DNA from 3 places in the Aeromonas sp. CU5 genome. Region 1 is predicted to be linked to each of the others. Evidence: predicted binding sites of a transcription regulator. Region 1 holds the regulator's gene; each other region holds the start of a gene.
What was found. Region 1 encodes sigma-54, which starts transcription at its own class of promoters, with help from an activator protein. Its sites were predicted from a motif close to TGGCACNGTTTTNGCTT; they were not measured.
Positions count from the first base shown of each region.

Region 1 (4,204 bases):
CGGCATCAAAGAAGAAGCTGGAGAACGTGACTCGCCCTTCATTGCGCACCTGCGCCAACAGGTTTTCCAGCTTATCCGGATCGCTTGGCAGGTTGCGCACGTCGATGCTGACCGCCAGCTTGTCATACTGGCTTTCGACCGAGACAATCAGCTGGGGCAGCAAGTTAACCGGCAGGTTATCCACACAGTAGTAACCCAGATCTTCCAGCACACGCAGGGCTACCGTTTTACCGGAGCCCGAACGTCCACTTACCACGATTAACTGCATCTTGTTCCCTCACGCCAAAACAGGTGGGTCATTCCAAGCCTGAGTATCAGGCCGAGGTCATGATCTGATAGAGCTCTTCATCGCTGGTTGCCTGACGCAGCTGGCGACAGACCGCCTTGTCACCCAGCTTGGAGGCCATCAGAGAAAGGGTCTTGAGATGCTGCTTGCACTCGCTTTCAGGCACCAGCAAGGCAAACAACAGGTCTACCGGTTGGTTGTCGATGGCATCAAAAGGGATGGGATCAGCAAAGGTCATCAGAATCGCGGTTGGCGGGAATGCATCATCAATACGACCGTGGGGAATCGCAATACCGGCACCGATCCCGGTACTGCCCATTTTTTCGCGGGCCAACAAGCATTCGAACAGCGCCTGACGGGAGGTGCCAAGGCGTTCGGCGGCCAACTCGCTGATGATTTCGAGGGCGCGTTTCTTGCTGGTACAAGGGACTGCACTTTTGGTGCAGTCCCGACTCAATATGTGTTCAAGTTGCATAGTTATTTTTTATTTAACTTATCTTTGTGCTTGATGATCTGCCTGTCCAGCTTGTCGAGCAAGGTGTCTATCGCAGCATACATATCAGCATGCTCAGAGGTAGCAAACACTTCGCCGCCACTGACATGCAATTTAGCTTCCGCTATCTGGTTCAGTTTTTCCACACTAAGCACCACATGAACGTTATTAATGTGGTCAAAGTGACGCTCGAGTTTGGCAAATTTGTTACTCACGTATTCACGCAGAGCTTCGGTGATCTCGACATGGTGTCCGGTCAGGTTAATTTGCATAACATCATCCTTTTGTTTTGCCTAAACCAGGCGTTTACGCTGATTGGAAGGTGCGATAAACAAGGATTCGCGATACTTAGCGATCGTGCGTCTCGCCACCATAATACCCTGTTCGGCCAGCAAATCCGCGATCTTGCTATCACTTAACGGCTTGGCAGGATTCTCTGCCGTGACCAGCTTCTTGATGAGCGCGCGAATTGCGGTCGATGAGCACTCTCCTCCTCCTTCGGTGTTCACATGGCTGGAGAAAAAAAACTTCAGTTCAAATATGCCCCTTGGGGTATGCATGTATTTCTGGGTTGTCACCCGGGAAATGGTCGATTCATGCATCTCCACCGCTTCGGCGATGTCGTTGAGCACCATCGGCTTCATCGCCTCTTCACCATACTCGAAAAAGCCCTGTTGTTGCTCGACAATACAACAGGCTACTTTCAGCAGGGTATCATTGCGACTCTCGAGGCTCTTGATGAACCATTTGGCTTCTTGCAGATGGGAGCGAATAAATTGGGTATCCGTGCCACTGCGCGCATTGCGGGCCATGGCAGCATAGGTCTCGTTGACCCGGATACGCGGGGAAGAATCAGGATTTAGCTCAACGACCCACTTGCTACCCTTCTTGACCACAGAGACATCGGGGATCACATACTGGGAGTCACTCTGGATGATGCCATTGCCGGGGCGCGGCTCCAGCAGCTGGATCAGATCCAGCACCGACTTGAGGTCGCTCTCTTTGAGTTTGGTCTTGCGCGCCAGGGTTCGGTAGTCACGATTACCGAGCAGATCCATATGTTCGAGGAGCACCTCCTTGGCCTCGTTGAGCCAGGGAGTCTGCGGGTCATACTGCCCCAGCTGGATCAACAAACACTCCTGCACCGAACGGGCAGCGATGCCGACCGGATCGAAATGCTGCACCCGCTTGAGCACAGCTTCGACCTCATCAAGCTCGACCTCCAGCGCATCGCTACTGACCGCTTGCAAGATATCCTCCAGCTCAACGGTCAAATAGCCGGACTCGTCGATAGCATCGATGATAGCGAGGGCGATGGCAGCATCCACATCGCTGAACGGGGTGAGCCGCATTTGCCACAACAGATAATCCTGCAGGTTTTCGGTAGTCTCGCCCTGATAAACGCTATCTTCCCCATCGTGGATAGGGCCAGCGCTCTGGGCGGTCCCGGCAGAGTAGACTTCATCCCAAGTGGTATCTACCGGCAACTCGTCCGGCATCTGCTCCTGCGCCATGGCATCGCTGGAATCCAGCTGGCTGGCGTCAACAGGCTCTTCCGGGCTGGTCTCTTGTACTTCACTCTCTTCCTGCTCCAGCAGGGGGTTGTTCTCGAGCGCTTGCTGAATTTCCTGCTGAAGTTCCAAAGTGGAGAGCTGGAGCAGACGAATCGCTTGTTGTAATTGCGGCGTCATGGTCAGGGACTGACCGAGACGCAACTGTAATGTCGGCTTCATCTACGTCGGGATATCCTTATGTTCAGCGAGGCATTCGTCAAAGAGAATGAAGGCATGCCCCCTTACTATAGACTGAATTGATCGCCCAAATAGACGCGCTTGACCTGTTCATCGGCGAGGATGTCTGCCGGTGCACCTTCGGCAATCATCTTGCCGTGGCTGACGATATAGGCCTTCTCACATACGTCCAGAGTCTCTCTGACGTTGTGGTCGGTAATCAAGACGCCAAGGCCTCTATCTTTCAGATGCTGAATGATCTTCTTGATGTCTATCACAGAAATCGGGTCAACCCCGGCAAAGGGTTCATCCAGCAGAATAAAACGCGGTTCTGCCGCCAGCGCGCGGGCGATCTCGACACGACGGCGCTCACCGCCAGAGAGGCTCTGACCCAGGTTGTCGCGAATGTGGGTGATGTTAAACTCTTCCAGCAGTTGCTGAACCTTGTCCTCACGCTCCTCGCGGCTCAACCCCTTGCGGGTCTGCATCACCCCCATCAGGTTGTCGAACACCGACAGGCGGCGGAAAATAGAGGCCTCCTGCGGCAGATAGCCGATGCCATTGCGAGCCCGCACATGCATCGGCTGCAGGCTGATATCCTGATCGTCGATAGTGATGATACCGGCATCCCGCTGCACCAGTCCCACGATCATGTAGAAGGAGGTGGTCTTGCCCGCCCCATTGGGGCCCAGCAGGCCGACAATCTGGCCGGTGCCCACTTCCAGGCTAACGTCGCTGACCACCATGCGACGTTTGTAGCTTTTTTGCAGCCCAACTGCTTTTAACACTGCCATGGCTTATTTTCCCTGCTTCTTCTGGTCGGCGGGTTTGTCGAAGTTCTCTACCTGATCCGGCAGGAACTCGGTCCTCACTCGCTGGGTCGGGTTCTTGCTCTCGGCAGTCATTTTTTGTTTGTCGATGTCATAACGGATCAGGTCGCCAGTGACCAGACTATCTTCCTGCTTGAGCTGACCGTTGCCGGTAATAGTGACCAGCCGGTTTTTCAGCTCGTAACGAATGCTATTGCCATGAGCATTGACCGGCTTGCCGTTATCCATGATCTGGAAGAAGGTCGCTGGCTTGCCGTAGGCAGTCATCACCTCGGCCCCTTTCTCACCGGAACGGGTCACCACCACCTTGTCGGCATGGATCTTGATGGTGCCCTGAGTGATGATGACATTCTGTTCAAAGGTGATGCGATTATCCTGCATCTCGGCCACCTGTTTGACGGCATCGACATAGACCTTCTCGGCAAAGTCGGACTCTTTGGCAGTCACAGCACCACACAACAACAGGGCTGCGAGAGCCAGATTAGCGTTTTTCATTGAAATAGATGGCATGACCTTGATCCAGTAACTCAAAATATTTGCGGTCCAGATGGCCCTTGAGGCCAACCCCTTGGGTCTGGAAATCCCGACCCAGAATATTTACTTCCCGGTTGCTGCGCACATCCTGCGTCACCAGATCCAGCTCCAGATAGGGCGTATCGAGCGTGGAGATGAAGCTAGTTGGCAGTAGCCCATCCAGATGCACCTTATCCCGCAGGATCACGTTGTCACCGGTGTTGAGCACGCCGGTTTCGGCAGTGATCTTCCACTCGGCACTCCCCTGCTCGTCATACATATAGACCACCGGCTGGTCGAAGGTCGCCTGCTCGAGCAGCTGGTAATACTCTGCGTAGTCAGACTCCAATCG
Region 1 covers NZ_CP023817.1:4,163,671-4,167,874, reverse strand. The annotation lists gene rapZ (RNase adapter RapZ) at 1-268, opposite strand, end outside; gene ptsN (PTS IIA-like nitrogen regulatory protein PtsN) at 315-761, opposite strand; gene hpf (ribosome hibernation promoting factor) at 764-1,051, opposite strand; gene CK911_RS18850 (RNA polymerase factor sigma-54) at 1,073-2,512, opposite strand; gene lptB (LPS export ABC transporter ATP-binding protein) at 2,578-3,303, opposite strand; gene lptA (lipopolysaccharide transport periplasmic protein LptA) at 3,307-3,834, opposite strand; gene lptC (LPS export ABC transporter periplasmic protein LptC) at 3,821-4,204, opposite strand, start outside.

Region 2 (4,204 bases), 1.3 Mb from region 1:
CTGCTGCACGTCAACAGTATTGCCATCGCCGGTGTCCGGTTGTAACGGATTGCGATATTGCACAGTACCTGGAGCATCCATATTCAAGGCAAAATGCTTCTCGCTGGTCGTTGCCAGTCCAAAGCCCTGCTGATGTTGAGCATCCTGCAGCGCCTGAGCAAAATTGATGTCCCTGGCTTTGAACCCGGGGGTATCAGCATTGGCAATATTGCTTGCAAGCACCTCAGCACGCTTGGCACGAACGCTGATCGTGTGTTGGTGCACACCAAATACCTTGTCAAATGAAAGAGCCATAGCACACCTCCTGCTTGGTATTTGTCTAGCAATAGGTATGCCAGAAGAGCGTCCACGGCAGCGAGGTTCGAAATAGCAGCGCCTGATATAGCGAAAAGATCGCAGGAGCCTGCCCATAACGGGGAGAGCCGATCCTATTTTTCCACCTGTATCGACGTGATTTTGAAGTCAAACATAAAGAAAGAGGGAAGCAGAATGCTTCCCTCGGGTATCACAGTAAGAGTCGATACAACCCTCAGATTGCGCGGTTACCGAGCCTATTTGACCTTATAAACGATCCCTGGATTACAACGGATCATCTCGAATCTGTCGGTCAGGCCGGCCAATGATTCTGACGCGCCCAGCATCAGATAACCACCAGGGTTAAGGCTGCTGGCAAACTGGTTGAGGATCTTCGACTTCACATCCGGAGCAAAGTAGATAAGCACATTACGACAAAAAATAATGTCAAATTTTCCGAGCAAGCTGTAACTTTCCAGCAGATTTATTGGCCGGAAAGTGGTCAATTTTCTGACTCGCTCAACTACGCGCATCTTGCTATCACCATAGGGCTCAAAAAACATTTTTTTGCGCTCTGGTGACAGCCCCCGAGCCAAGGCCAGGCTGTCATAGACGCCCTCCTTGCACTGGTTCAACATAGTTGTCGAAATATCCGTTCCCACAATCTGCACGCCACCAGGCAAGGTGCCGGGTTTTTTCATCTGTTGCTCAATGGCGGTCATGGCAATCGAGTAGGGCTCCTGCCCGGATGATGACGCAGCAGACCAGATCTTGATGGGACGACCACTTTTTCCCAACTCTGGGAAAATTTTATCGGTCAGTAACTGAAACGGATAGGTATCACGAAACCAAAGGGTCTCGTTGGTGGTCATGGCATCAACCACCGCCATTTTCAGGTCACGCTCTCGTACACTCATTGCACGAGTGACCAGATCAGACAAACTCTCGATGCCAAACTGCGCCATCAAAGGTGAAAGACGGCTCTTCACCAGATACTGTTTGTTATCACCCAGCACGATCCCGCTCTGTACCGCCAGAAAGTTGCTGAACTGTTTGTATAAGTCGTCCGAAAGTGTCTTCATGCAGCGATTCTTCTTTATTAGAGTGCGTTTTGTACGGCTTTGGCCAACTCATCCGGTTGAAACTTGGCGATGAAGTTGTTCGCACCGACTTTCTGCACCATTGCCTGGTTAAATACCCCACTGAGGGATGTATGCAGAATAACATGCAAATCCTTGAGATTTGGATTATTCCGGATCTCGGCAGTAAAGGTATAGCCATCCATTTCCGGCATTTCGATATCTGAAATCACCAGCGCAATCTGATCCTTGATAGGGCCATTCTTGGCCATTTCCAGCAGCATGTTTAACGCTTCCCGACCATCTTTTGCCAGCACACACTCAACCCCAATCGCTGCAAGTGCACGTTGCACCTGTTTACGCGCGACAGACGAGTCATCTGCAACCAGCACAGGGCGCCCCAAAGTTGGATGATCGGAACTGGCTTCCACCAACTCTTGGCTTACTTCAGTAGATACCGGAGAAATTTCGTTGAGGATCCGCTCAACGTCCAGGATCTCTACCAGCTCACCATCGACCTCAGTGACTGCGGTCATGTAGTTGATACGGCCAGCCCCCTTAGGAGGCGGCAAGATGGATTCCCAGTTCATATTGATGATGCGCTCGACCGAGTGCACCAGAAAACCCTGAACAGATCGGTTGTACTCGGAGATAATGATGAAGCACTTGCTCAAATCTTCAATCGGGCGCTTACCCACCGCCATGCTGAGGTCGATGACAGAAATAGTCTGGCCACGAATATGGGCAACCCCGCGAATGCAGGAGTTCAACTTGGGCATCACAGTCAAATGCGGACATTGCAACACCTCACGTACTTTAAATACGTTAATGCCAAATCTTTGACGTCCATTGAGACGAAATAACAATAACTCCAGCCGGTTTTGCCCCACTAGCTGGGTACGTTGGTTGACCGAGTCCAGGATACTGGCCATAAAAACTCCCTAAAAGACGCTTGGCATTAATCATGCATGCGTAATGGATTGCATCAGACTATCGATGTGACCACAAACAGATTCTGAAGCAATCATAGTTAAATATGGTGATATGCGTGAACAACTTATCGACCAACGAGCGAAAATGATTAACCGTCTTTTACTCATCAGCCTCTTTTTAGGTAGCATCTCTTCCAGCTATGCCTCGGACGTCACCACCTATCTGCAAGAAAAAGCGCAAGAGTTCGTTTATGGCCAGCTAGAAGTGCCCTTGGATGCTAGGGCTGATGTCACCTCGGCAACGCTGGATGAACGGCTCCCACTGACCCGCTGCGAAGACCGATTAACCATCAGCTTACCCGCTAAAATGGAAATTCGTCGAAATACAACTGTTTACCTTAAGTGTGAAGAAGACAAACCTTGGGATGTCTATTTGCCTGTACGGGTTAGCATTCAAAAACCCTATGTCACCGTCGCCAACCCTATTGCTAAAGGGGATCTGCTGACCGAGCCGCAACTTATACTTGCCTATCAGGATCAAACCCTGATCCGTGGCGACTATCTGACCGACCCCACCCCACTCATAGGGGTACGTAGCAAACGCGAAATCAAACCGGGGCAGCCCATCCGTTTGAGCCAGGTGTGTGTGGTATGCAAAGGGGATCAGGTCACCCTGACAGCAGAAAACAACAACTTCCAGATCAAAACCATGGCCCGAGCCTTGCAAGATGGCAGCTTCGGAGAGATCATCAAACTCGTCAATATTCGATCCGGCAAAACCGTTGAGGGTAAAGTAAGTGGTGTTGGTGCTGTATCGATCACTTTCTAATGCCAGATGTTCGATAATTTTTCTAAAGTTCTGACCTGCTGCACCGATAAACAGGTAAGCAAACCTTAAAGCAGACGAAGGTAACTAAAATGGCCATCAACAATATCAACAACTTGGCGAATAATCGGTTGCAAAATACCGGTAACAGCCAGGGGACAGGCAGCAAGTCAGTCACCTCATCGCCCGAAAACAAAGCGGCTACTGTCAAGCTGGACTCAGTCTCCTTGACCAGTGAGGCGCAACAATTGCAAAAGATGCAACAGACCCTCAATACCGCGTCTACCGGTAATGAAAGCAAGGTCGAACAACTGAAAAAAGCCGTCGCGAGTGGCGAATATCAGGTCAATAGCGATGCAGTAGCCAAGAAGATGTTCAGTTTCGAAGCTAATCTGGACAACGTTCTTAGATGATGGACTTACCTTCGTTACTGCACACCCAAGATGATTACCTCACCCAGATGCAAGGCATTCTGGAAGAGGAGTTCCGCTTGCTCGAGCAGCATCAGGCACTGGCCCTGCCTGCACTGACCGAGCGCAAACAGCTGTTGCTTGCTGCGATAGAAACCCTGGACAAGACGCTGGCAGAGATGCCGGAACTGGCACTACAGCTGGCAGCCTATCCCGATGAGATGACGCAGCTGCGTGAAAAACTGGATGCATGCCAAGCACAAAATGATATCAACGGTCGGCTGCTTGAATTGAGCATCGTCTCCAACCGTCGTCTGGCAACCTTTCTGAGTCAGCTGCGCGATCGCAACAGCCTGACCTATGACGCCAAAGGCAACACTCGCTCTGGCACCCGCTCCTACGGTATCAAGGCCTGACATCTCTTATCAGGCCTTGCATTTTTCTGTCCGTTTTTTATAGCGCCAATCGCAGCAACTCTCGTCCATCCTCACACGCATTCACTCGAAGCACCCCGGCCTCATAGCTACCATAACTGGCAGGCAATTCGCCGCGCGGAAAACAGATTGAACCCGGATTCATCAATACTCGCTCCCCCTGCAACTCCAATACCGGTACATGGGTATGGCCGCTCAGGAACAGACTACCCGGCGGCAGTTGTACCTC
Region 2 covers NZ_CP023817.1:871,975-876,178, reverse strand. The annotation lists gene flgB (flagellar basal body rod protein FlgB) at 1-294, opposite strand, end outside; gene CK911_RS04010 (protein-glutamate O-methyltransferase CheR) at 552-1,376, opposite strand; gene CK911_RS04005 (chemotaxis protein CheV) at 1,394-2,305, opposite strand; gene flgA (flagellar basal body P-ring formation chaperone FlgA) at 2,451-3,134, shown strand; gene flgM (flagellar biosynthesis anti-sigma factor FlgM) at 3,224-3,544, shown strand; gene CK911_RS03990 (flagella synthesis protein FlgN) at 3,541-3,957, shown strand; gene yfcE (phosphodiesterase) at 3,995-4,204, opposite strand, start outside.
Region 2: flgA (flagellar basal body P-ring formation chaperone FlgA) is a predicted target of sigma-54. The motif match lies at 2,327-2,343, and genes of this name have one in related genera.

Region 3 (4,204 bases), 1.7 Mb from region 1:
GGCCTGATGACCCAGTTTCTGATGGAGAGCTTCGTGATGGCCGGTCAGGTCATTGCCATGCAGACCAGCCTGGGATTCGCCACGCTGGTTGACCCGATGAATGGCCAGTCGGCCCCTGTGGTGGGTCAGTTCTATCTGATGTTGGCAACCCTGGTGTTTCTGGCGCTGGATGGTCATCTGATCATGCTGCGGCTGGTGATCCTCAGTTTTGAGACATTACCAGTATCAGACAGTGGGCTTTCTCTGCCAGCGATCCGCACCCTGATCGGTTTTCTCGGGGTGATGTATCAGGCATCGCTGGTGATGTCGCTCTCCGCCATCGTTGCGCTGCTGCTGATCAACTTTGCTTTTGGCGTCATGACCCGGGCCGCGCCGCAACTCAACATCTTCAGTATCGGTTTTGCGGTCAGCATGATGTCGGGTCTATTGATCCTCTGGCTCACCATTGGTGGTTTCCTCGGCCATTTCGACATGATGTGGGAGCGGGTACAAGAGGTCAGCTGCGAGCTGATCGGCACCCAATGCTTTGGCGGTGCCCATGGCTGATACCGATCAGGAACGTACCGAACAACCCACGGGCAAACGACTGCAACAGGCCCGTGATAAAGGGCAGATTGCACGTTCAAAGGAGCTGGGCACCGCCAGTGTCCTGCTGTCAGCAGTATTCGGCCTGTTGATGCTCAAGGGCTCGCTGGCGACCGCAATGATCAAAGTTGTGACCATGGGCTTTACCCTGGATCGGGAGCAGGCGTTTGATCCCAACGCCATGATCGCCATGGTGCCCGCGCTTCTGGCGGAATTGATCCTTCCGCTGGGGCTGTTGTTCGCACTGGTGGCCGTTGCCGCCTTTATCGGTAACACCCTGATGGGCGGGATGAATTTTTCGACCGAAGCTATGCTGCCAAAATGGAGCAAGCTGAGCCCGCTCAGTGGCTTGAAACGGATGTTCGGGGTGCAGTCGCTGATTGAGCTGGTCAAGTCCATCGCCAAGGTGGTGTTTATTACCCTGTTTGCCTGGTGGATGCTCTCCAGCCAGTTCAATCACCTGCTTAACCTCTCCATGGAGGGATTCCCCGGCGGCATCATAGACGCCCTTGAGCTGTTTCTCTGGATGTTGATCATCCTCTGCTGTGCCCTGCTTCCGATTGTTGCCATCGATGTGCCGTTCCAGCAGTGGAACCATATGCGTCAGCTCAAGATGACCAAGCAGGAGGTGAAGGACGAGTTCAAAGACAGCGAAGGCAAGCCCGAGGTGAAGGGGCGGATCCGGCAGTTGCAGATGCAGATGGCGATGCGCCGGATGATGGGGGATGTACCCAAGGCCGATGTGGTGATCACCAACCCGACCCACTACTCGGTGGCGCTCAAGTATGATGCAGGCAAACCCGGAGCCGCACCCAAGGTAGTGGCCAAGGGCACTGATGAAATTGCAATGAAGATCAGGGAGATAGCCAGGGAATACGAGATCCCGATTATGCCCTCACCTGAGTTGACCCGGGCTATTTATCATTCCACCGAGATTGGCCACGAGATCCCAGAAGGGCTGTTTGCGGCAGTTGCCCAAGTGCTTGCCTATGTCTTCCAGCTGAAAAAATTCCGCCGTGGCCAGGGACGCCGTCCTCAGACGCTGGCCAAAGACCTCCCCATCCCGACCGAATACCGAAAATGACAAAGTTCTGACGCAATAATAATAAAATCATTTAACTTCAATAGCTTGGTGTTTTGGCTTGATGCTTGCATTAATCTGACACCAGCACGTTGAAATTGAGAAAGACGATGGAATTCAAGGCATCTTTGGGCCGATTGAAAGAGTACAGAGGGTTACTGACCACCGGGTTCGGTACGCCGTTACTGGTACTGGCCGCCTTGGGGATGGTGGTGTTGCCTATTCCACCTTTGATGCTGGATGTGCTCTTCTCGTTCAACATTGCGCTCTCCATTGTGGTGTTGCTGGTCGCCGTTTACACCCGCCGTCCCCTCGAATTTGCCGCCTTTCCCACCGTGTTACTGCTCGCCACCCTGCTGCGGTTGGCGCTTAACGTTGCGTCAACCCGGGTGGTGTTGCTGGAAGGTCATAATGGCACCGCGGCTGCGGGCCATGTGATCGAGGCGTTCGGTAAGGTGGTGATTGGTGGCAACTATGCGGTCGGTATCATCGTTTTTACCATCCTGATCATCATCAACTTTGTGGTCATTACCAAGGGTGCGGGGCGGATTGCGGAGGTGAGTGCCCGTTTCACCCTGGATGCGATGCCGGGTAAGCAGATGGCCATCGATGCCGACTTGAACGCCGGTCTCATCAATCAGGAAGAAGCCAGGAAGCGTCGGCAAGAGGTCACGCAGGAGGCCGACTTCTACGGCTCGATGGATGGTGCCTCCAAGTTTGTCAAAGGGGATGTCATCGCGGGCATCATGATCCTCTTTATCAACATCATCGGTGGCTTCATTATCGGGATGATGCAGCACCAGCTGACCTTCGCGGAATCGGCAGAGATATACACCTTGCTGGCCATCGGTGATGGCCTGGTGGCGCAGATCCCCTCGCTGTTGCTCTCTATCGCCGCCGCTATCATAGTGACCCGGCAAAATACCGATCAGGATATGGGTACTGCGGTACTGGGTCAGTTGTTTGACAATCCCAAGGCGCTGATTATCTCTGCCGGTATTCTGCTGATGATGGGTCTGGTGCCGGGTATGCCTCACTTGGCGTTTTTGGGTCTGGGGGCGGTATCTGCAGCAGCCGCCTGGTGGTTGTTGCGCCGTGAGAAGCTGGCCGCGGCCAAAGTCGCCAGGGGTGAGCTGATGCCTGCTACCAACGAGCAGCCCCACGAGCAGAAAGAGCTGAGCTGGGACGATGTGATGCCGGTCGATATCATTGGCCTTGAAGTGGGTTATCAGCTGATCCCGCTGGTGGATCGCAACCAGGGTGGGGAATTGCTCAACCGGATCAAAGGGGTGCGCAAGAAGCTCTCGCAAGAGTTGGGCTTTCTGGTGCCGGCCGTGCATATTCGCGACAACCTGGATCTGGCGCCTAACCAGTACCGCATCACCTTGATGGGGGTCAGTACCGGCGAGGCCAATGTTTACCATGACAAAGAGATGGCTATCAATCCGGGCCAGGTGTTTGGTCAGCTGCAGGGGATTGCCACCAAGGATCCCGCCTTTGGACTGGAAGCGGTCTGGGTTGCCAAAGATCAGGTGTCCCAGGCACAGACACTGGGTTATACAGTCGTGGATACTGCCACTGTAGTGGCAACCCATATGAGCCAGATCCTCACCAACCATGCGGCCTTGTTGCTGGGCCATGATGAGGTACAGCAGCTGCTCGACATGATTGGCAAACACCAGAGCAAGCTGGTGGAAGGGCTGGTGCCGGAAGTGATCAGCATGGGTAACCTTGTGAAGGTATTGCAGAATTTGCTCAATGAAGGCGTGCCAATCCGCGATATGCGCACTATCCTGCAGACCCTGGTTGAATACGCGCCGCGCAGCCCGGATCCGGAAGTGCTCACTGCGGCTTGCCGGATTGCCCTGCGCCGTCTGATTGTGCAGGAGATTGCCGGCCCTGATCCCGAGTTGCCGGTGATTACCTTGGCGCCGGAATTGGAACGTATATTGCATCAATCCCTGCAGGCAGGTGGCGGTGATGGTGCCGGTATTGAACCTGGCCTGGCCGAGCGGATGCAGCGATCACTGGTGGAAGCCACTCAACGACAAGAACTGGAAGGCCAGCCAGCCGTGCTTCTGACATCGGGGATCTTGCGTAATACCTTGGCGAAATTTGTCAAGAATGCCATTCCTGGATTGCGCGTTCTGTCTTATCAGGAAGTGCCCGACGACAAGCAGATTCGCATCGTCAGCGCAGTAGGGCAGAACTAGTTAGCGGAGATGACGGGTGAAGATTAAGCGGTTTTTTGCCAAGGACATGCGAACGGCTCTGGCCGAGGTCAAGGAGACTCTCGGGCCCGATGCGGTGATCATGTCCAACAAGAAGGTCACCGGTGGGGTCGAGATAGTCGCCGCAGTCGATTATCAATCCCAGGTTCCGGGGCCTAAAGATGCGCCGGTTCGCCGTCAACTGAATGACGAGAGCGTCAATATTTCGTCTGCCGGACGGCAGATGACCCGCCCTGAACCGACTCAGGTGAAGGAGCAGAACGAACATTATGCCGATACCCTGGCCGCATTGCTGGCTCGCCAGCAA
Region 3 covers NZ_CP023817.1:2,453,112-2,457,315, reverse strand. The annotation lists gene fliR (flagellar biosynthetic protein FliR) at 1-546, shown strand, start outside; gene flhB (flagellar biosynthesis protein FlhB) at 539-1,669, shown strand; gene flhA (flagellar biosynthesis protein FlhA) at 1,777-3,879, shown strand; gene flhF (flagellar biosynthesis protein FlhF) at 3,896-4,204, shown strand, end outside.
Region 3: flhA (flagellar biosynthesis protein FlhA) is a predicted target of sigma-54. The motif match lies at 1,724-1,740, and genes of this name have one in related genera.